Regions from separate parts of the Actimicrobium sp. CCC2.4 genome, predicted to be linked through region 3. Evidence: predicted binding sites of a transcription regulator. Region 3 holds the regulator's gene; each other region holds the start of a gene.
The links. The regulator sigma-54, encoded in region 3, starts transcription at its own class of promoters, with help from an activator protein. The targets are predictions, from matches to a motif close to TGGCANGNAANCTGCTTT.
Positions count from the first base shown of each region.

Region 1: RHM62_RS02535 (TorF family putative porin) is a predicted target of sigma-54. The motif match lies at 2,000-2,017, and genes of this name have one in related genera.
Region 2: RHM62_RS18705 (nitrate/nitrite transporter) is a predicted target of sigma-54. The motif match lies at 2,761-2,778, and genes of this name have one in related genera.

Region 1 covers NZ_CP133777.1:535,417-543,212, forward strand. The annotation lists gene RHM62_RS02525 (YifB family Mg chelatase-like AAA ATPase) at 1-1,448, opposite strand, end outside; gene RHM62_RS02530 (accessory factor UbiK family protein) at 1,602-1,847, opposite strand; gene RHM62_RS02535 (TorF family putative porin) at 2,081-2,812, shown strand; gene RHM62_RS02540 (P-II family nitrogen regulator) at 2,825-3,163, shown strand; gene RHM62_RS02545 (ammonium transporter) at 3,174-4,721, shown strand; gene gshA (glutamate--cysteine ligase) at 4,944-6,242, shown strand; gene gshB (glutathione synthase) at 6,242-7,186, shown strand; gene RHM62_RS02560 (PTS fructose transporter subunit IIA) at 7,233-7,640, shown strand; gene RHM62_RS02565 (HPr family phosphocarrier protein) at 7,701-7,796, shown strand, end outside.
Region 2 covers NZ_CP133777.1:4,075,288-4,083,083, forward strand. The annotation lists gene nirD (nitrite reductase small subunit NirD) at 1-99, opposite strand, end outside; gene nirB (nitrite reductase large subunit NirB) at 120-2,555, opposite strand; gene RHM62_RS18705 (nitrate/nitrite transporter) at 2,815-4,029, shown strand; gene RHM62_RS18710 (bifunctional protein-serine/threonine kinase/phosphatase) at 4,031-5,731, shown strand; gene RHM62_RS18715 (NAD-dependent succinate-semialdehyde dehydrogenase) at 5,838-7,202, shown strand; gene RHM62_RS18720 (hypothetical protein) at 7,586-7,796, shown strand, end outside.
Region 3 covers NZ_CP133777.1:79,468-87,263, forward strand. The annotation lists gene RHM62_RS00400 (cation:proton antiporter) at 1-967, opposite strand, end outside; gene RHM62_RS00405 (KpsF/GutQ family sugar-phosphate isomerase) at 1,062-2,111, shown strand; gene RHM62_RS00410 (HAD family hydrolase) at 2,111-2,647, shown strand; gene lptC (LPS export ABC transporter periplasmic protein LptC) at 2,644-3,240, shown strand; gene lptA (lipopolysaccharide transport periplasmic protein LptA) at 3,285-3,839, shown strand; gene lptB (LPS export ABC transporter ATP-binding protein) at 3,848-4,621, shown strand; gene RHM62_RS00430 (RNA polymerase factor sigma-54) at 4,634-6,115, shown strand; gene hpf (ribosome hibernation-promoting factor, HPF/YfiA family) at 6,223-6,579, shown strand; gene RHM62_RS00440 (enoyl-CoA hydratase/isomerase family protein) at 6,681-7,778, shown strand.

The DNA of each region.
Region 1 (7,796 bases), 460 kb from region 3:
AGATCGGCAATCGTGCGTGCAACCTTGAGCACGCGATGGTAAGAGCGTGCTGACCAGTTCAGTCGCAGCATCGCCGCATGCAACAGCTCGGCAGCGGCTGTCTCGGGCTGGCAGTGGAGATCGACTTCGCTCGTTGACAGCAAATTATTGGTCTTGCCCGCCCTCAGGTGTTGGCGGTCGAAGGCACCCTTGACACGGAGCGCAATGACGGCCGAGGCCTCGCCACCTGCGGCCTTCAGCAGGTCTGCATGCGGCAGCGCGGCGACAACGATTTGCATATCGATGCGGTCAAGCAGCGGCCCGGAAATCCGGCTTTGATAGCGTGCAACATTGTCTGGCGTGCAGCGGCACTGGCCGGAAGGGTGGCCGGTATAGCCGCAAGGACAGGGATTCATTGCGGCGATGAGCTGAAAACGTGCCGGAAAGTCGGCTTGTCGCGCGGCCCGTGAAATCGTAATGCGGCCTGATTCCAGCGGCTCGCGCAAGACCTCGAGGACGCGGCGATCAAATTCCGGTAATTCGTCGAGGAACAGGACGCCACGATGGGCCAGCGAAATCTCGCCCGGACGGGGCGTGCCGCCGCCGCCCACCAGTGCCACGCCAGACGCCGTGTGATGCGGCGAGCGGAACGGTCGTACTTTCCAGCGGGTAGCCGTGAATCCGCCAGACAGTGATTGCACGGCGGCCGATTCAAGTGCTTCGTCGTCGGTCATCGGTGGCAGGATGCCGGCGAAACGCGCGGCCAGCATCGATTTGCCGGTGCCGGGCGGGCCAATCAGTAGGGCGCTGTGATTTCCTGCTGCGGCAATTTCGAGCCCGCGCTTGGCCTGCAACTGTCCTTTGACATCGGCAAAATCAGGATAGACATCGAGAACCGGTTCCGCCTTGCAATGGTGACGGGCTAGCCGGCTATTGCCGTCGGCGGCCGCGAAGTGCGCGCAGACTTCCAGCAGCGAGTTGGCCGGATAGATCAGGGCATCCTTGACCAGCGCGGCTTCATCGGCGCTGGCGCGCGGCAGGATGAATCCGCGTCGCGCGCGGCCCGGATCGTCGCCGCGATGCATTGCAAAGGTCATCGCGAGGGCCCCGCGTACCGGTCGCAGTTCGCCGGACAAAGACAGTTCGCCTGCAAACTCGTAATCATCCAGTTCACCCGCCGGCATCTGTCCGGATGCGGCCAGGATACCGAGTGCAATCGGCAAGTCAAACCGGCCTGATTCCTTGGGCAGGTCAGCGGGGGCGAGATTGACGGTGATGCGTCGGGCCGGGAATTCGAAGCGGGCGTTTTGGAGTGCGGCGCGAACCCGATCCCGCGATTCCTTGACCTCGGTTTCCGGTAATCCGACGATCATGAAGCCCGGCAAGCCGTTGGCAAGATGGACTTCCACGGTTACCTGGGGGGCTTGCATGCCGGCCAGGGCACGGCTTTTGAGTACGGCAAGGCTCATGGGGGGATCGCATTCTTGCTGGAACAGCGGTTCGGATCGATGTGATCGCGAGCAAGTTTGCAATAAGGAATGACGACGAATATTGATCTGCAGCAGACGCAGGCCGGATAGCGCGGAGTGCGCCACCCGGATCGAATAATGATGTCGGCTTATTTACGCCGGCTTGTTCAATTGTGTTTCGAGTGCCGTCACCTGAAGTTCAAGCGCCTCGAGGCGGGTACGTGTTTTTTCCAGCACCTGGGCCTGGATATCGAACTCCTCGCGGGTGACCAGGTCGAGTTTCGAAAATCCCTGGGACATCATTGCCTTGACATTCTTTTCGATGTCCTTGGCCGGCGAATTCTCAATGGCCTGGCTAATCTTGTTTTGCATATCAGTAAAAAAATTGCTCTTGTCCATGTTGTTACCTTTCCGGGTAGTAAGGCACCGTAAATGTGCGTCCATCGGTGGCGCGCCATAAATTGGTGCAGTTGAATCAAAAGCCGCGCTATTGTTGCCGTGGCAGACAATGGTTATTTACCTAAAAGACACTTTTTCATGTCAAAAAAGGGTGGCACGAGTCCTGCTAATGTAGATCGAAACCCAAAGTCGCACCGTCTTTTTTATCCATAAACTTCAAGCAGGGAAACAAAATGAAAAAACTACTTCTCGTTACGGCCATCGCAGCCACCTTTATGGGTAATTTTGCTCATGCAGAAGACGCCAAACCTGACAACGAGCTGAGCTTCAACGCTTCCTTGTCATCGGATTACCGCTATCGCGGCATTTCGCAATCGCGCCTGAAGCCAGCCATCTCGGCCGGGGCGGATTTCGTCAACAACCCGACTGGTTTCTATGTGGGTACATGGGCCTCATCCATCAAGTGGATCAAGGACGCCGGCGGCAAGGGCGACATCGAACTCGATATTTATGGCGGCAAGCGCGGTGAAATCATCAAAGACGTGTCGTATGACGTCGGCGTACTGACCTATGTCTACCCATCGAACAAGCTCAACCCTAGCGCCAACACAACTGAGATCTACGGTCAGGTCGGCTACGGTCCGGGCTATGTCAAGTACTCGCATTCGGTCACCGACCTGTTCGGTTTCGCTAACAGCAAAAATAGCGGCTACCTCGATATCGGCGCCAACATCGACGTCGCCGAAGGCACCGTACTGAACCTGCATGTCGGTCACCAGTCGGTCAAGAACAATTCGGGCTTCAGTTATACCGACTACAAGGTCGGCGTGACGAAAGACTTCGGCTTCCTCAGCGGCAGCCTGGCAGTAATCGGTACCGATGCCAAAACGGGCGCTTACTCGACTCCTTCGGGCAAAGACAACGGCAAAACAGCACTCGTCGTTGCCATCAGCAAAACTTTCTAATCGAGGCCAGTCATGAAACTGATTACCGCCATCATCAAACCGTTCAAGCTTGACGAGGTCCGCGAGGCTTTGTCCGCCATCGGCGTTCAAGGCATTACCGTGACCGAAGTCAAGGGTTTCGGTCGTCAGAAGGGGCACACCGAGCTGTATCGCGGTGCCGAATACGTCGTTGATTTCCTGCCGAAGACAAAAATCGAAGCCGCCGTGGATGACGCCATCGTCGACCGCGCAATCGAGGCAATCGAAACCGCTGCCCGCACCGGCAAGATCGGTGACGGCAAAATTTTTGTCTACGATCTGCAGCATGTCGTGCGTATCCGTACCGGTGAAACCGGCAAAGAAGCCCTTTAAGGAGTTATTCATGAAAAAACAGTTTGCAAGCTTCCTGGCTGCCGGCGCGCTCTTGCTGGCCGTCGGCTTCGCACCTGCCGCCGTGGCTGCCGATGAAGTAGCCCCGGCCAAGGTCGAAGCGGCCGTTGTCGCGGCTCCTGCCGCTGACGCACCTGCTCCGGTTGCTGCCACCGCTGCTGCTCCCGCCGCCGGTGAATTGGCCGTGCCGGCAGCACCTGCTGCCGCTGCACCAGTGCCAAACAAAGGTGATACGGCATGGATGATGGTCGCTACCTGCCTCGTCATCCTGATGACGATCCCCGGCCTGGCGCTGTTCTACGGTGGCCTCGTGCGCTCGAAGAACATGTTGTCGATCCTGATGCAAGTCTTCACGATCTTCGCGGTCATCATTGTCCTGTGGTGCATCTATGGCTATTCGCTGGCCTTTACCGAGGGCGGTGCCTTCATTGGTAAATTCGATCGTCTGTTCCTTAACGGAATCTTTGATCCGGTCAAGGGCACCTTCGCTACTGCCGCTACCTTCAGCAAGGGCGTCGTGATTCCCGAGTTTATCTTCGTGGTGTTTCAGGCAACCTTCGCTGCGATTACCTGCGGCCTGATCATTGGTGCCTTCGCTGAGCGCGCCAAGTTCGCTGCGGTGCTGATGTTCATCGTGATCTGGTTCACCTTCTCGTACCTGCCGGTTGCGCACATGGTCTGGTTCTGGCCTGGTCCGGATGGCATCAAGGACGCTGCTTCGCTGGCTTCCGAGTCGGCCAAGGCCGGCTGGTTGTGGCAAAAAGGTGCGCTCGACTTTGCGGGCGGTACCGTGGTGCATATCAACGCCGCTGTTGCTGGTCTGGTCGGTGCGTACGTGATTGGCAAGCGGGTTGGCTACGGCAAGGAATCGATGGCGCCGCATTCGCTGACGATGACCATGATCGGGGCCTCGCTGTTGTGGGTGGGCTGGTTCGGTTTCAACGCCGGTTCAGCACTCGAAGCCAATGACATTGCCGTGCTGGCCTTCGTCAACACGTTGCTGGCAACAGCTGCTGCGGCAGCCTCGTGGATCTTTGCCGAATGGCTGACCAAAGGCAAACCATCGATGCTCGGTGGAGCGTCCGGTGCGGTTGCCGGCCTGGTCGCCATTACGCCAGCCTGCGGTTTTGTCGGCCCGATGGGTGCCCTGGCAATCGGTTTGTTGTCCGGCGTGATCTGCCTGTGGGGTGTCAGTGGTCTCAAGCGCCTGCTGGGTGCCGATGATTCACTCGATGTATTTGGTGTCCATGGTGTCGGCGGTATCCTCGGTGCCTTGCTCACCGGCGTGTTTGCTGCGCCATCGCTTGGCGGTCAAGGTATTTATGACTACGTCGCCAACAAGATGTCGCCGGATTACTCGATCGCCAGTCAGGTCTGGATTCAGGCACAAGGCGTGATCACCACAGTGATCTGGTCGGCAGTGGTATCGCTGATCGCCTACAAGCTGGTCGACATGATCATCGGCATGCGGGTCGTGGAAGAAGATGAGCGCGAAGGTCTGGATATCTCCAGCCACGGCGAGTCGGCTTACCACTCCTGATCCACTATTGCAGTCCATGTCGTCTGCCCGCCTGGTGCTGGCAGACGACAAAAAAGCGCTTCCCGTGAAGCGCTTTTTTTCGTACCCGGGTTTAAAAAAGTGGTTTTGTCCTGACCTGTGTTCAGGGCGGGTTTCCGGCTCTCGCAAGCCCCGCACGACGATAACCGTTAGAATCTGCTCCATCTTGCAGGCGCACCCTGCACCGCTCAGTCAAAGGCATAAATGGTTCCGCATCTCGTCACGGCCCTGAATGGCCCGCTTCTCGATCTCGAAAAGAAAATTCTCAACAACACGCCGGCTATCGAACGCTGGTTCCGCCTCGAATGGCAAGAGCACACCCCGCCATTTTATTGTTCGGTCGATTTGCGCAATGCCGGCTTCAAGCTGGCCCCGGTCGATACCAATTTGTATCCGGGTGGTTTCAACAACCTCGCACCGGAAATGCTGCCGCTGGCCGTCCAGGCAGCGATGGCTGCGATCGAGAAATACTGCCCCGATGCCAGGAACCTGCTGCTGATCCCGGAAGGCAATACCCGCAATTCGTTCTACCTGCAAAACATCGCCCGCCTGATGCAGATTTTCCGCCAGACCGGCCTGAATGTGCGTCTCGGCTCGTTTTCACCCGACATCACGGGCCCGACGCCGATCGACCTGCCCGATGGCACCACGTTGACGCTGGAACCGCTGGAGCGTTCAGCCAACGGTCGCCGTCTTGGTCTGAAGAACTTCGATCCGTGCACGATACTGCTCAACAATGACCTGTCGGCGGGTATCCCGGAAATTTTCGACAACCTCAATGAACAGACCCTGCTGCCGCCGCTGCATGCGGGCTGGGCCGTGCGTCGCAAGAGCAATCATTTTTCGGCCTACGACGATGTCGTCAAGAAGTTCGCCAAGATGAATGACATCGACCCGTGGATGCTCAACCCATACTTTGCCAAATGCGGCCAGGTCGATTTCAATGATCATTCCGGTGAAGATGCACTAATTGTCCAGGTCGACGCGCTGCTGACCAAGATCCGCAAGAAGTACCGCGAATACGGCATCAAGGAAACCCCGTTCGTGATCATCAAGGCCGATGCCGGCACCTATGGCATGGGCATCATGACGGTCAAGGAAGGCAGTGAAGTGCGCAGCATGGATCGCAAGCAGCGCAGCCGGATGGCCGTGGTCAAGGATGGCCTCGAAGTCACCGACGTGATCCTGCAGGAAGGCGTGCATACCTTCGAGCGGATCAACGACTCGGTGGCCGAGCCGGTGGTCATGATGATCGACCGCTACGTCGTCGGTGGTTATTACCGTGTGCATGCCGACCGCGACATCAATGAAAATCTCAATGCTCCCGGCGCGCATTTTGTCCCGCTCGCGTTTGCGCAGCAGCACTCGTTGCCGGACATGCATGCCAAGCCCGGTACGGCGGCGCCGAATCGTTTTTATCTGTACGGCGTGGTAGCGCGGCTGGCCTTGCTGGCCGCCTCGATCGAACTCGAAAAAACCGATCCCAACCCGGAAGTCTACTAATGAAAATTGCCTTCATTGCCGATCCGCTGGACGGCTTCAAGACGTACAAGGATTCGACCTACGCGATGATGGCCGAGGCCGTATCGCGGGGGCATCAGATCTACGCCTTCGAGGCGCGCGAGATGGCTGTCACCGGCGGTGCCGTCACCGCCAACGTGGCACAACTGACGCTGACCGGCGAGCCGCTCGACTGGTACCGCGCCACGCCGCGCGAAGCCCGCTCGCTGGTCGATTTTGACGTTGTCGTGATGCGCAAGGATCCGCCGTTCGACATGGAATATGTCTACGCCACGTACCTGCTGCAGCTGGCCGAAAGCCAGGGCGCGCGCGTCGTCAACAAGCCGGCCGCAATCCGCGACCACAATGAAAAACTGGCCATCCTGCAGTTTCCGCAATACACCACACCGACGCTGGTGACCAGCGACGAGCAGCGTCTGCGCGCGTTCCATGCCGAGCATCGTGATGTTATTTTCAAGCCGCTCGATGGCATGGGCGGCACTGGTGTATTCCGCATCAAGGATGACGCCATGAACCTCGGCGTGATCATCGAAACGCTGACCGCCAACGGCCACCAGACCATCATGGCGCAGCGCTACATCCCCGAGATCGTCAAGGGTGACAAACGTATCCTGCTCATTGATGGCGTCGCGGTACCGCACAGCCTGGCGCGGATTCCGCAGGGCACCGAAATCCGTGGCAACCTGGCTGCCGGCGGTGTCGGCGTGGCCCAGCCTTTGTCAGAGCGTGACCTGGAAATCGCCAATGGCATCGGCCCGATACTGGCAGCGCGCGGACTGTTGCTGGTAGGATTGGACGTCATTGGCGGGTGTATGACGGAAATTAACGTCACCAGCCCGACCTGTTTTCAGGAAATCCGGCAGCAAACCGGATTCAATGTGGCGGGCATGTTTGTCGATGCGCTGGAAAAAGGCAGTCAGGCGTAATCGACCGGCAGGCGACCAATCTTTTGATGGGCTCTTGGAATAATTTATGGTTGGTATTCTTTTGTTGACGCATGCGCCGCTCGGACAAGCTTTCATCGATGCGGCCTCGCATGTTTTCCGCGCGCGTCCCGAGCGGCTCGAAGCGGTCGATGTCTGCGCCGACCAGGACCCGTGCGAAGTCAAGCGTCTGGCCAAGGTGGTCATCGAGCGTCTCGACGCCGGCGATGGCGTGCTCGTGATCACCGATGTGATGGGAGGCACGCCTTCCAACTGCACGTTGCCATTGCACGATCCGGGGCGCGTCGAAGTCATTGCCGGTATCAGCCTGCCGATGCTGTTGCGGGCCCTGACCTACCGTCACGACACGCTCGATGTCGTCGTCGAGATGGCGCTGGCAGGCGGGCAGAGCGGTGTGGTCCGGGTCGATAACCGGGTCCGGCTGTCGCCGAACTGACAGCCCTGTCGATATTTTCTTGCGATACTTTTTTACTGACTCCTCCGACAAGACCTGACCATGATCCAGCAAGAACTTGAAATCATTAACAAGCTGGGCCTGCATGCACGCGCCTCGGCCAAGCTGACCCAGCTGGCCGCAAAATTCCAGAGCGAG
Region 2 (7,796 bases), 150 kb from region 3:
GCGAAAAATCGCGACCGGCACCTTGCCGCCGCGCTGCACGATGCGCGAACCGAGGACCGGAATATCGTCGACCCGGCAAATGACTTTCCATTGATTCATGAGAGGGTTCCTGTTCGGGTTCAGACGGTCAGCGGCGCAAACTGGCGCACATCGACCTGGGCTTGTTCGGGTTGGTGCCACGGATCGGGCTGGCCGTCGAGCGAGAAGAGCAGGCGCTCGTAGAGCTCCTTGCGATTGACGTGGTCCTCGATCATGCGCTGCTTGACGTAGTCCAGGCCGACCCGCGCCAGATAGTGCACGGTGCGCTCGAGGTACCAGCCTTCTTCGCGATACAGCTGCAGGAACGCACCGGTATATTCGAGTACTTCGTCATGCGTTTTCAGCTTGACCAGGAACTGCGCGACTTCGGTCTTGATGCCGCCGTTGCCGCCGACATAAATCTCCCAGCCCGAATCGACCCCGATCACGCCAACGTCCTTGATGCCGGATTCGGCGCAATTGCGCGGGCAACCGGAGACCGCCAGCTTGACCTTGTGCGGCGCATACATCAGTGCCAGCTGGCGTTCCAGCTGCTGGCCCATCAGCGTCGAATTCTGTGTGCCGAAGCGGCACCATTCGGAACCGACGCAGGTCTTCACGGTACGCAAACCTTTCGCATAGGCGAGACCGGACGGCATGCCGAGATCGCTCCAGACTTCACGCAAATCTTCTTTTTTTACGCCGAGCAAATCGATACGCTGACCACCGGTGACCTTCACAGTCGGGATCTTGAACTTGTCGACCACGTCGGCAATACGGCGCAGTTCGGACGCATTGGTTTCGCCGCCCCACATGCGCGGGATCACCGAGAACGTGCCGTCTTTCTGGATGTTGGCGTGCGCGCGCTCGTTGATGTAGCGCGATTGTGGATCGTCCTTGGCTTCATGCGGCCAGGTCGACAACAGGTAATAGTTCAGTGCCGGCCGGCAGCTCGCGCAACCGTTCGGCGTGCGCCAGTTCATGAAGGCCATCGTGCCGGCGATCGTCAGCAGCTTTTCGGTACGGATTGCGTCGCGTGCTTCCTGATGGGTGTGGTCGGTGCACGAACACATCGGCTTGTTCTTGGTGGCTTGCGAATAATCGCCGCCGGCGGTGAACATCAGGATCTGTTCGACCAGGCCGGTGCACGATCCGCACGAGGCCGAGGCCTTGGTGTGCTTGCGCACATCATCGAGCGTGAACAGGCCTTTTTCCTTGATCGCCTTGACGATGGTGCCTTTGCAGACGCCGTTGCAACCGCAGACTTCGGCGCTGTCCGGCATCGCCGCGGCCTTCGTGAAACCCTCATGGCCGACATCGCCTGGACGGCCCGGATTGGATTCGCCGAACATCAGCGTGTCGCGGATTTCGGTGATGTCCTTGCCTTCGCGCACCAGACTGAAGTACCAGCCGCCGTCGGCGGTATCGCCATACAGGCAGGCACCGATCAGCTTGTCGCCGCGCACCACCAGCTTCTTGTAGACGCCGCCTATCGGGTCCGACAGGATGATTTCTTCGGTGCCCTCGCCGCCCATGAATTCGCCGGCCGAGAACAGGTCGATGCCGGTGACTTTCAATTTGGTCGAGGTGACCGAGCCCTGATAGCGGCCGATGCCGAAATTGCCGAGGTGGTTGGCGCAGACCTTGGCCATCTCGAACAACGGTGCGACCAGGCCATACGCAGTACCGCGATGGTTGACGCATTCGCCGACCGCATAGACACGCGGATCGTAGGTCTGCATCGTGTCACTGACGACGATGCCGCGATTGCAGTACAGGCCGGTGGCTTCGGCCAGCGTGGTATTCGGGCGGATGCCCACCGCCATCACGACCAGCTGCGCCGGCACTTCAGAGCCATCGGTGAAACGGATGACGGTGACATGGCCATCGATACCGATCAGCTCCTTGGTATTTTTACCGAGCAGGAAATGCAGGCCGCGGTCTTCGAGGGATTTTTGCAGCATCTTGCCGGCGACCGGATCGAGCTGGCGTTCCATCAGCCATTCGGGCAGATGCACGACGGTGACATTCATGCCGCGCAACTTCAGGCCGTTGGCTGCTTCAAGGCCGAGCAGGCCGCCGCCGATGACGATCGCATCGGTATGCGTTTCGGAGGCGGCGATCATCGCGTTGGTGTCGTGGATGTCGCGGTAAGAAATCACGCCGGCCAGGTCCTTGCCCGGTACCGGCAACATGAACGGGTTCGAGCCGGTGGCCATCAGCAGGCGGTCGTATTCGGCCGTCGTGCCATCGTCGGCAATCACGAGGCGCTTGACGCGATCGATCTTGACGACCTTCTTGCCGAGGTGCAGCGTGATGTCGTTGTCTTCGTACCAGTCGACATCATTCAACATGATGTCCTTGATGGTCTGCTCGCCGGCCAGCACCGGCGAGAGCAGGATGCGGTTGTAGTTGGCATACGGCTCGGCACCGAACACCGTGATGTCGTAAATATCCGGGGCAATCTTGCGTAGCTCTTCGAGCGTACGCACACCTGCCATTCCGTTCCCGACCATGACCAGCTTGAGCTTCTTCATACTTGTCCTCGAAAAAAATCTTGTCGTCGCCTCGCGACGTGCGTAATCCTCTTTAAGCAAAAGCGGTGCCAGACGAGATTGGCGTCGTCGCACCAGGCACCTCTGGAAAACGCACCCGAATCAGGCGCACCGCCGCACTGTTTGGTGCAAGCGCGATGAATGCACCGTGAAGTCCATGCAAACTGGCCTGACAGCAAATTTTAGATGGCACAGGGCTTGCGTTAGCAGGTCCATCTCCACTCACCGCGGTCCCGCCATCATGCAAAAAACTTCATTCTGGAAAGCCGGGCACACGCCCACGCTGCTGGCTGCTTTTTTCTACTTTGACCTCAGCTTCATGGTCTGGGTCATCCTCGGGCCGCTCGGCGTGCAGATCGCCAAAGACCTTGGCCTGACTGCCGCCCAGAAAGGCTTGATCGTCGCCACCCCGCTGCTGGCCGGCGCGCTGCTGCGCATTGTCATGGGCGTGCTGGTCGATCACCTGAAACCCAAACGCGCCGGCGCCATCGGCCAGGTCATCGTGATTGCCGGTATGGTCTGGGCCTGGCAGGGCCAGCTCGACAGCTACCACAGCATCCTGGCGCTAGGCGTGATCCTCGGCGTCGCCGGTGCCGCCTTTGCGGTGGCCTTGCCGCTGGCCTCGCGCTGGTATCCGCCCGAGCATCAGGGCACCGCACTCGGGATTGCCGGTGCCGGCAATTCGGGTACCGCCTTCGCCGCGCTGTTTGCGCCGACGCTGGCGCTGGCCTTCGGCTGGCAAAACGTGTTCGGCCTGTGCCTGATCCCGCTCGGCATCGCACTGGTGGTGTACATGGTGTTTGCCAAGGATGCGCCGTCGGCACCGCCGCCGAAATCGATGCTCGAATACCTGCAGGTCCTGAAAGACAAGGATGCGTGGTGGTTCATGTTTTTTTACAGCGTGACCTTTGGCGGCTTTTCGGGACTGGCCTCGTCGCTGACGATTTACTTCAATAGCCAGTACGGGCTGTCGCCGGTGACCGCCGGCTACTTCACGGCGGCCTGCGTGTTCGCCGGGTCGATGGTGCGGCCGATGGGTGGTCGGCTGTCGGATCGCATCGGCGGCATCAAGACGCTGTCGATCATGTATGTACTGGCGGCGATCTTCCTGTTCATCGCCAGCCTCGGGCTGGACTCGGCGGTGCCGGCGGTGATCGTGTTCGTCGGTGCGATGCTGGCGCTGGGCACCGGTAATGGCGCGGTGTTCCAGCTGGTGCCGCAGCGCTTTCGCAAGGAAATCGGCGTGATGACCGGACTGGTCGGGATGGCCGGCGGCATCGGCGGTTTTTATCTGGCGTCCAGCCTCGGCTTTTCGAAGCAGATGACCGGCAGCTATCAGATCGGCCTGACGATCTTTGCCGCGCTGGCCGTCATCGCGCTGATCGGCCTGTCGTCGGTAAAAGGCCGCTGGCGCACGACGTGGGGCAGCGCCGCGATGACGACTGCCAGGATCTGAAATGGGACTACGCCTCGCCATCGGTCATGCGACGCAAGCCGGCCCGCGCGCGCGCAATGAGGATTTTGTCGGCGTTGTCACGCCGCGCGAACCGGACCTGCTGACCAAGGGCGTGCTGGCGGCGATTGCCGACGGGGTTTCCGGTCACGACGGCGGGCGCGAAGCGGCCGAGTACACGGTGCGCGGCCTGCTGTCGGATTACTACGCCACGCCGGACACCTGGCCGGTATCGCAAGCGCTGGACCGGGTCCTGACCGCGACCAACAGCTGGGTCCAGCACCAGGGTTCGGTGCGTGCCGAACTGAGCGGCATGGCCACCACGCTAACCTGCGTGGTGCTACGCGGTGGCTTCTATTATTTTGCGCATGTCGGCGACAGCCGCTTGTATCTGCTGCGCGCCGGTGTCCTGACCCGGCTGACCACCGACCATGTCTGGGACAAGCCCGAAATGCAGCATGTGCTAACCCGCGCGATCGGTCTCGATTCGCGGCTGGCGGTCGATCACGGCATGGGCGAGCTGCAGCTGCGCGATGTGCTGCTGCTGGTCACCGACGGCGTCTGGGGCGCGCTGCGCGATCAGGATCTCCGCGACCATTTGTGCGCGCTGGCGCTCGACCAAGCCGATGCGGATACCTGCGCGACAGCACTGGTCCGGGCCGCACTTGACGCAGGCGGCGGCGACAATGCCAGCGCCATGGTGCTGCGGATTGACGCGTTGCCGGAACAGAATTTGCGCGATGCGCTGTCGAGCCTGCACGCGCTGCCGGTACCGCCGCGCTTCAAACCCGGCCAGACCATCGACGGCTACCGGATCGACAGCGTATTGCACGACTCGCGCAGCACGCTGCTGTATCGCGTCACCGACCTGCGCACGCAACGCGCGCTGGTCCTGAAAACCCTGCAACCGAGCTGCGGCAGCGACCCGCAGGAACGCGCCGCCTTTGCCCACGAAGAGTGGCTGGCGCGGCGCGCGGTGGCGCGTTTTTTTGCGCAGGTGATCACGCCCGAACAACGCAGCGCGCTGTATTTCCTGACCACCTGGCACGATGGCAGCACGCTGCAGCAGCAGCTTGACGGTGCCACCCATTTCACGATTCCGGATGTGATTGCGCATGGCACGCGGCTGGTCCGTGCGGCCGGCGCGCTGCACCGGCGCAGCATCCTGCATCGCGACATCAAGCCGGCCAACGTGCACATCGGTAGCGATGGCGAATTGCGCCTGCTTGATTTTGGTGTCGCGCAATCCGGCCTCGATGGCGCGCAGCAAGCCACCTCGCAAGCCGGCACGCCGTCGTATCTCGCGCCGGAACAGTTCGACCAGGCACCGGCGTCGCGCCAGACCGACCTGTATGCGATCGGCGTCACGCTGTACCAGCTGCTGACGCGACGCTATCCGTACGGCGAAATCGAAGCATTCCAGCGCCCGCGTTTTAATGAACCGGTACCACCGACGCGGACCCGTCCCGAGATCCCGCACTGGCTCGAAAACGTCATCCTGAAAGCCGTCGCGCGCGACGCCGGCGCCCGCTTTGAAACCGCTGAAGAATTCCTGCTGGCGCTGGAGCGCGGCGCCACCCGCGCGCTCGACAAGGCCCCGGCGCTGCCGCTGCTGCAGCGCGATCCGCTATCGATCTGGCGCAGCGTGGCGGTGATTTCGGTGGTGCTTAATGTGTTGTTGCTGTATTTGCTGGTGCTGCGCTGACATGCTCTCCATGCTCAGACGGGTCGACTAAGTGCGCCACCGCACGACAATCCCCGATCAATGCGCAGATGATGATGGTCCAATTACTGCAATGTGAAGAGGACCTATGGCCTATCAAAGCACCAATCCCTATGACGGAAAAGTACTGGAACGTTTTACCGAACTCGATGGCGCACAACTCGAAGCCCGGCTGGCACTAGCCGCCAGCTGCTTCACGACCTGGCGCACCACCAGCTTTGCCGAACGCCGCACCGTGCTGGCCCGTGCCGCCACGCTGATGCGCGAACGCCGCGATGAATTCGCGACCCTGATCACCCTCGAAATGGGCAAGTTGATCGACCAGAGCCGCGGCGAAGTCGAGCTCAGTGCCGCGATCCTTGACTACTACGCCAACAACGCCGAAGAATTCCTGGCCACGGAAAAACTACCCGTCAAGACTGGCGAAGCCATCGTCGAAAGCGCGCCGGTCGGCGTGCTGTTCGGCGTCGAGCCATGGAATTATCCTTACTACCAGATCGTCCGTTTTGCTGCGCCTAACCTGATGGCCGGTAACGTCGTGATGGTCAAGCACGCGTCGAACGTGCCGCAATGCGCCCGCGCATTCGAACAACTGATGGCAGAAGCCGGTGCCCCGGCCGGTGCTTACACCAACCTGTACATCTCCAAAGACCAGGTCAGCCAGGTCATCGACGATCCGCGCATCAAGGGCGTGGCACTGACCGGCAGCGAAGGAGCCGGTGCGATCGTCGCGGCACGCGCCGGACAGAACCTGAAAAAAACCACGATGGAACTTGGCGGTAGCGATGCCTTCATCGTGCTCGAAGATGCCGACCTCGACGAGGCCGTCAAGCAAGGTGTGATCGGCCGCATGGGCAATGCCGGCCAGGCCTGCACGGCATCAAAACGCTTCATTGTTGTCGAGTCGCTGGCCGACCGTTTTCTGGCGCAATTCATGGCCGCGCTGGCCGCCTTCAAGCCGGGTGATCCGATTGATCCGAAAACCAACCTGGGACCGCTGTCATCGCAAGAAGCGCTAGACAAGCTGCTCGATCAGGTCAAGCGCGCCGTCGCTGCCGGTGCCAAAGCCGTGGTCGGTGGCGAGCGCGCCGATGTGCCGGGTGCCTTCATGCAACCGACCATCCTGACCGACATTGACAAGACCAACCCGGCCTACAAGGAAGAGTTCTTTGGTCCGGTCGCACTGTTCTTCCGGGTCGCCGATGAAGCCGCCGCGATTGCGCTAGCCAATGATTCGCCGTACGGTCTGGGCGGATCGGTGTTCACGAAAGATATCGAACGCGGCAAGCGGGTCGCCAGCCAGATCGATACCGGCATGGTGTTCATCAACAAGCCGAACATCACAACGCCGGATTTGCCATTTGGCGGCGTCAAGAATTCCGGTTACGGACGCGAGCTGTCGCGCGCCGGGATACAGGAATTCGTCAACAAGAAGCTGATTCGGGTGGAGTAAGTCCGTCCTGACTGCGTGACGCGTTCACGCAGTCCCGTCAAAAAGCCACCTGCTTATCGCGGTGGCTTTTTTTATGGGCGATGCCGGCGCGCTCACGGCAATGGCGATGTGAGCAGACAACGGAACCAGCGCAGGAGAGGGGCCACTCACGTGCAGTTCACTTTATCCATGCCAAATATTCGGTGCGGTTTGCGCTGTGTATTCACATTCGTTGAGAAATTTCCATGACTTCTAAAATCCGACAATTATTTTTTAACTGTTTTACTGCGGGTAGCAATCAGCCGCCGGCTGCCCAACCGGCATCACCACGAACCTGCATCCCGGTGCGGGAGCCCAACCGGATAGCCGGCCTGTTCGCCAGGGTCGAAGGAGCCGGAGCCCGAATGAGAACACTGGTTACCGGAATGACCACGTCAAACAAGGGCAAGTCCGGTCCGGCCGCCGAAGCAGATGAAGGATCGCCGAGTAGGGATTCACCAGTGAACCCGGAACGCGTTTCGATGGACGGTCAATCAATATTCTCATCCAGTACCGGCACGCCAACCGGCGCTAACCACAGTCCATTTAGCCTTCGTTCTGAGGGGCCACATTTAC
Region 3 (7,796 bases):
GCCGCGCCAGGGCGGTGATCAGGACAAACTTCAGCAGCACCGGTGCGGCCAGCAGCAACAGCACCAGCCACCAGTTCTCGATGACCAGCCGGATATTGAGCAGCATGCCGATAGTGATGAAGAACAGTCCGAGCAGCACGTCGCGAAACGGCTTGATGTCTTCTTCGACCTGATGCTTGTATTCGGTCTCCGAGATCAGCATGCCGGCGACGAAGGCGCCCAGCGCCAGCGACAGGCCGGCCTGCTCGGTGATCCATGCGGCACCCAGCGTAATGAGCAGCAGGTTGAGCATGAACAATTCCTGCGAACGCCGCTGGACCACAATGCGAAACCAGCTGCGCATGAGCTTCTGGCCGATCACCAGCAACAGCACCAGTACGCCGACGGCTTTCAGTGCGGCCCAGCCGAGTGTCACGGCAATGTCCTGCGGCGCCTTGGCCAGCGCCGGCACCAGAATCAGCAGCGGCACCAGCGCCAGGTCCTGGAATAGCAGGATGCTGATGATGCGACGGCCATGTTCGCTTTCGAGCTCGAGCCGCTCGGTCAGCAGTTTCGAGACGATGGCCGTCGACGACATCGCCAGCGCTCCGCCCAGCGCGAACGCCGCGCCCCAGCTGATGTCGGCGACCTGCGGCAGCAAGCGCGCCGCGCCCCAGCTGCACAGCATGGTGGCCAGAATGGTCAGCAGTACTTGCGCCATGCCGAGGCCGAACACGGTACGACGCATGGCAAACAGTTTGGGCAGCGAGAATTCGAGGCCGATCGAAAACATCAGGAACACGACGCCGAATTCAGCCAGCGTGTGGGTGGTGGCGGTATCCTCGGCCCAGCCCAGTGCGTGCGGACCGATGGCAATGCCGACCGCCAGGTAACCCAGCATCGGTGGCAAATGCAGCATGCGAAAGGCGACCACGCCGAGCACGGCAGCACCGAGTAACAGTAAGGTGAGTTCAAGCGCTGAGTGCATGACGGGGCGAAAGATCCTTTAATCCGGCGCAAGACAAGTTTTTAGTTGTCGCTGGCAGAATTTTTGCTTTAGTAATTCGTTTATACTTTCCGGCATGAGTGTACCCCAACAAAAATCCGTTTCCGACGCCGTCACAGTCCCCTTCACTGCCGAGCGTGCGGCACGTGCCCTGCTCCTCGCCCGCGAGACCCTGCAAATCGAAGCCGATGCCTTGCTGACCCTGAAAGCACGCCTGTCCGACCCCGTCAGCAACAGCGCCGCTTGCTTTGCCAAAGCAGTCGGACTATTGCTCGATTGTACCGGTCGCGTGGTGGTATCGGGCATCGGCAAGTCCGGTCATATCGCACGCAAGATTGCTGCGACACTGGCTTCGACCGGCACCCCTTCTTTGTTCGTGCATCCGGCCGAAGCGGCCCATGGCGATCTTGGCATGATCGGTCCGCAGGATGTGTTCGTGGCCATTTCCAATTCCGGCGAAACCGCCGAGCTGATGGCCATCGTGCCCAGCATCAAACGCATGGGTGCGATCCTGGTCACGATGACTGGCAACGATGACTCCAGCCTGGCGCGGCTCGCGAGCGTGCATCTGAATGTCGCTGTCGACAAGGAAGCCTGCCCGCTCAATCTTGCCCCCACCACCAGCACAACGGCGGCGCTCGCGCTCGGCGATGCACTGGCCGTGGCACTGCTGGATGCGCGCGGCTTTCGCGCCGAAGACTTTGCCCGCTCGCATCCGGGCGGCGCACTGGGCCGGCGCTTGCTGACCCACGTGCGCGACGTGATGCGCAGCGGCGGCGAAATCCCGGCAGTGCTGGCCACCGTGTCGCTGTCGCAGGCACTGGCCGAAATGACCCGCAAGGGCATGGCCATGACGGCTATCGTGGACGAGTCATTCCGCCCGATTGGCGTCTTCACCGATGGTGACTTGCGCCGTCTGATCGAACACGTACAGGACTTCACACGCTTGACGGTGGCCGACGTGATGCACCCCGATCCGCGCACCATAGCTCCCGACCAGCTGGCCGTCGATGCGGTGCAAGTGATGGAAGAACTGCGCATCAATCAGTTGCTGGTCGCCGATGCGTCCGGCATGCTCGTCGGTGCGCTGCACATCCATGACCTGACCCGCGCCAAGGTGATCTGATGACCGACCAGTTACAGGATGTCATTACACGCGCTGCCCGGGTCCGGCTGATGATTTTCGACGTCGATGGCGTACTGACCGACGGCAGCCTGCACTTTGGTGCCGACGGCGAGCTCATCAAGACCTTCAATGTGCTCGATGGCCAGGGCATCCGGCTGCTGCAGCAATCGGGCGTCGCCACGGCGATCATCAGCGCGCGCCAGTCGCCGCTGGTACAGCGCCGTGCCGGCGACCTCGGCATCACGCATGTGTTCCAAGGCAGTCACGACAAGCGCGCGAGCTTCGAGCAACTGCTGGCGCAGACCGGCTTCACGGCCGACCAGTGCGGCTTCATTGGTGATGACGTCATCGACCTGCCTATCCTGTTGCGTGCCGGCTTTGCCGCCAGCGTACCGAATGGCCATGCCGAGGTACGCCGGCGCGTGCATTTTGTCACCACCGCGCAAGGCGGTCGCGGCGCAGTACGTGAACTGTGCGACCTGATCCTGAGCGCCCAGGGCAACTACGAGGCGGCACTGGCACCGTATCTGTCATGAGCGCAGTGCGTTCCGCCAACCGCTTCCGGCTCGGGTTCCTGATCGCGCTGAGCGTGGCACTGGCACTCGGCAGTTTCTGGGTTCTCGAAGTGATCCGCAAAAGCGGCGGTAACGATGCACCTGACGCGCCGCGCGTCGCTCCCGACTACTACGTGAAAAATTTTACCTTTGTCCGGATGGCCAAAAACCGCACGGCACGCTACAACATTTCCGGTGACGTGCTGACCCATTTGCCGATGGACGACTCGTATGAAATCACCAAGCCGGTGATCTACAACCTGTCGAATAACCGGCCAACGATGGTGATGCGTTCCGAACGTGCACTGGTCAACAGCGACAACAGCGAAGTACAAATGATTGATAACGTGGATGTCGACCGGCCCGCGTCCGGCTCCATCCAGCGCTTTCATCTCAAGTCCGCCTATCTGCTGCTGTTGCCTGATGACGATGTGATGAAAACCGATACGCCCGTTGAAATGCTGATGGGTACCACCATACTGAACGGCACCGGCATGGTCGCCAACAACGCCACCCGCCAGCTCGATTTGGCCCATCGCGTGCACGGCGTATTCGCGCCGGCCGTAGCGCGATGAGCTACTGTGCATGACCTCTTACGCTGCCTCTACCAGGAATTTTCATGAAACCGTTTTTTTTCGCTTTTCTGTTCATGTTCAACGCGGCCTTCGTGCCGGCGGTGCATGCCGAAAAAGCTGACTCCAACAAACCCACTGTCGTCGACGCCAACCAAATGGCCTACGACGACGTCAAGCAGGTCAATACCTTCACCGGTGACGTCGTGGTCGTGCGCGGCACGCTGCTCATGAAAGCCGCACGCGTGGTCGTTGTGCAAGACCCGGCCGGTTATCAGTTCGCCACCTTATATGCTGCACCTGGCAGCCTGGCCAGCTTTCGACAGAAGCGTGATGGCGGCGAGAATCTGTGGATAGAAGGCGAAGCCGAACGTATTGAATACGATGGCAAGACCGAACTGGTGAAGTTGTTTTCGAAGGCAAAGATGCGCCGTCTCGATGGCAAGACGCCGACGGACGAAGTCGAAGGAGAATTCATTTCCTACGATAGCCGCAGCGAATTTTTCTCGGTCAACAACACGCCCGCAGGACAGGACAGCAAGGCCGGTGCCGGACGCATCAAGGCGACGATCCAGCCACGCACACCGGGTGTGCCCAAATGATCAATGCCATGTCGACACCGGTTGACTCCTTCACCAATAGCAGCAGCAAACTGATCGTCACCGGCCTGAAAAAAAGCTACGGAATCCGCCAGGTTGTCAGCGATGTCTCGCTCGATGTGGCCAGCGGCGAAGTGGTCGGCCTGCTCGGGCCGAACGGTGCCGGCAAGACGACGTCGTTCTACATGATCGTCGGCCTGGTGCCATCGGACGCCGGTGAAATCCGTCTGGATGGCATCGATATCTCGCGTCTGCCTATCCATCGACGCGCGGTGCTGGGTCTGTCCTATCTGCCGCAGGAAGCCTCGGTATTTCGCAAGCTGACCGTCGAGGAAAACATCCGCGCCGTGCTGGAACTGCAGCACGATGACCATGGCAAGACGCTGACCAAGTCCGTCATCAATGAACGGCTCGACACCTTGCTGCAGAATTTGCAGATCGATAAGCTGCGCGACAGCCAGGCCATGTCGCTCTCCGGCGGTGAGCGACGCCGCGTAGAGATTGCCCGCGCGCTGGCCAGTAATCCGCGCTTCGTGCTGCTCGATGAACCCTTCGCCGGCGTCGATCCGATTGCCGTGATCGAAATCCAGCGCATCGTGCGCTTCCTGAAAGAACGCGGTATCGGCGTGCTGATCACCGACCACAATGTGCGCGAAACCCTGGGTATCTGCGACCGCGCCTACATCATCAATCAAGGTGCAGTGCTGGCCAGCGGCAAGCCGGATGCGATCATTGCCAATGAATTGGTGCGCCAGGTCTATCTTGGCGAACACTTCCGGATGTAAGCACAAACAAGAATGAAACAATCCCTCCAGCTCCGCACCTCCCAGCATCTTGCGCTGACGCCGCAATTGCAGCAATCGATCCGCCTGTTGCAACTGTCGACGCTGGAACTGCATCAGGAACTGGAGCAAATGCTGACCGATAATCCGCTGCTGGAACGGCTCGACGATCCGCTCGATCACTCGGTCCGTCTGCTGGCGGATGGCGCGCTCGGAGCCGAAGGTATCCGTCAGGAAGGGGCCAGCGAAGACGCCAACGCAGCGCCTTCATCGTCCGAATCGGAAGCCCCCGCGCCGGACCAGAACGATGCCGGCGACGCCACGCCAAGCACCGATGCGGACTGGAGTTTTGATGACGTTGCACGCACCTCGAAAGCGCCGGAAGACGACGATGCCAGGCCGCAGCTCGAAGCACACGAATCCACGCTGCGCGAATTCCTGCTCGAGCAAATGCGCGTCACGGTGCGCAACCCGCGCGATCGCGCGCTGGTCGAATTGATGATCGATGCGCTCAATGACAATGGCTACCTCGACGATACGCTGGAGGCCATGCTCGAGCGCTTGCCGGCCGAACTCGACGTTGAAGCCGAAGAGCTGACCATCGCGCTCAAACTGCTGCAGAGCTTCGATCCGCCCGGCGTCGGCGCCCGCCACGCGGCCGAGTGCCTGGCGCTGCAGATACGGCGTTTTCCCGGCATCGCGATGGTGACCCGGCGCATGGCACTGGTTATCGTCGAGGACTATCTGCCGCTGTTTGCACAGCGCGATTTCAGCAAGCTCAAGAAAGCCCTCGACTGCGATGACGAGGATCTGCGCGAAGCCCAGAGCGTGATCCGCCAGTGCAATCCGCACCCGGGTGCGATCTTCGGCGGCGGCACCTCGGACTACGTGGTGCCGGACGTGATCGTCAAGCGCACCAAGACCGGCTGGCAAGTCATGCTCAACCATGACGTGATGCCACGACTGCGGGTCAATGCCATGTACGCCAACATTCTCAAGCAGAGCAAAGGTGAGGGATCGCTGACGTCGCAGCTGCAGGAAGCCAAGTGGCTGATCAAAAATATGCGCCAGCGATTCGATACGATCCTGCGGGTTGCACAGGCCATCGTCGAGCGTCAGCGGAACTTTTTTTCCCATGGCGCGGTCGCCATGCGCCCCCTTGTCTTGCGTGAGATTGCTGATACACTCGGACTGCACGAGAGCACCATCTCACGTGTGACAACCCAGAAATACATGCTGACCCCGCATGGCATGTTCGAGTTGAAATATTTTTTTGGCAGCCACGTTGCCACCGAAACGGGCGGCGAAGCGTCATCGACGGCAATACGGGCACTCATCAAACAATTGATAGGAGCTGAAGACCCGAAGATTCCATTTTCTGACAGTAAGATCGCAGACATGCTGGGAGAACAGGGTATGGTAGTGGCAAGGCGTACGGTCGCAAAATATCGCGAAGCCCTGAAAATCCCTCCCGTCAACCTGCGCAAGGCCCTGTAGTTTCTGTAGTTTCATTTGTCATGTTGTACTGTCGTTGTGTTCGAAGCTACCCTTCCGTAGCGGGGTCACCTCCGAACCTCCATCGGCATTATTCAAAGGAGCGCTGTATGAATCTCACAATCAGTGGACACCACCTCGAAGTGACACCTGCCATTCGTGAATATGTGCAAAGCAAGCTTGAGCGTATCAAGCGCCATTTCGACCATGTCATTGATATTGCCGTCATCCTGACGGTAGAAAAACTCCCGGAAAAAGAAAAGCGGCAGCGAGCAGAAATCAACCTGCATCTGCGCGGCAAAGACTTGCACGCCGAGAGTATTGCGGAGGATCTTTATGCCGCAATTGATGCGCTGATCGACAAGCTCGATCGCCAGGTCATCAAGTACAAAACCAAATTGCAGGATCATCAGCACGACGCCATCAAACACATCCCTGACCCGGTTGTGATAGCCGCCTCCTCCTGATCGAACCCGCTGCCGGGCAGACCGGCACATTCCATTTAGGGCGCATTGATTGCGCCCTTTTTAATTTCACGCAATTGACTTGTGCACAATCGAATCCGACCATGACCGCTCTCATCCAGACCCAGATCCGCAACGCAACAGGCCACATCACACTGGACCGTCCGAAGGCCCTCAATTCCTTGTCGCTCGCGATGGTGCGCGACCTGACTCACGTGCTGCTCGACTGGCGTGATAACGCCGCCGTCCAGACTGTGATCCTACGCGGCAGCACCGAGAAGGCGTTTTGTGCCGGTGGAGATATCCGCTTTTTTCATCAGGCCGGCGGGTCGACGCCCCAAGGCGGCAGCGCAGCGCTGGATGATTTTTTTACCGAAGAGTATGCACTGAACCACCTGATCCATTTTTATCCGAAACCCTGGATCGCCGTGATGGATGGCATCGTCATGGGGGGTGGCATGGGGCTGGCGCAAAGTGGTCCGCAGAACCGCTTGCGGATCGTCACCGAGCGCACGAAAATGGCCATGCCCGAAGTCAATATCGGCTTGTTCCCAGATGTCGGTGGTAGCTATTTTCTGTCGCGCACACCCGGGCAACTGGGCACGTATCTGGGCGTGAGCGGCGAGATGATAGGCGCTGCCGATGCGCTCTACGCCGGACTGGCCGATGTGTTCCTGCCGGGGGGTGCGCTGGCCGGACTGGAGGCCTTGCTCGATCAGTTTTCAGGTGGCGATGTGCGCGCTGCCATTCGCGCGTATGCCGCACCGTTTGCCAGCCTGTGCGATCCGGCCGGGAGCAAACTGGCGCAGCAGCAGGCGAGCATCGACACGCATTTCCGGTTCGCGTCGGTCACGCAGATTGCTGACTCGCTGGCCGGCGACGACAGTGCGTTCGCTCAGGCGACACTGGCGACGATGCAGAAGCGCTCGCCGCTGATGATGGCGGTGACCTTGCGCCAATTACGACAGGGCGCAGCGCAAGATCTTGCAGGCTGCCTGCGCATGGAACGCACGATGGTGCGACACGCTTTCACGCAGGGCGAGGTACTGGAGGGGATACGTGCGGTGGTGATCGACAAGGACAACCAGCCGCACTGGCAGCCGGCCGGTTTGGAAGACGTAACGCAGGAGATGGTCGATGGCTATTTCGCGCCGGTCTGGCCGGACCATGCCCATCCGCTGCGGCACCTCATTGATCAATAAATTTTTCGCTGCGACGGC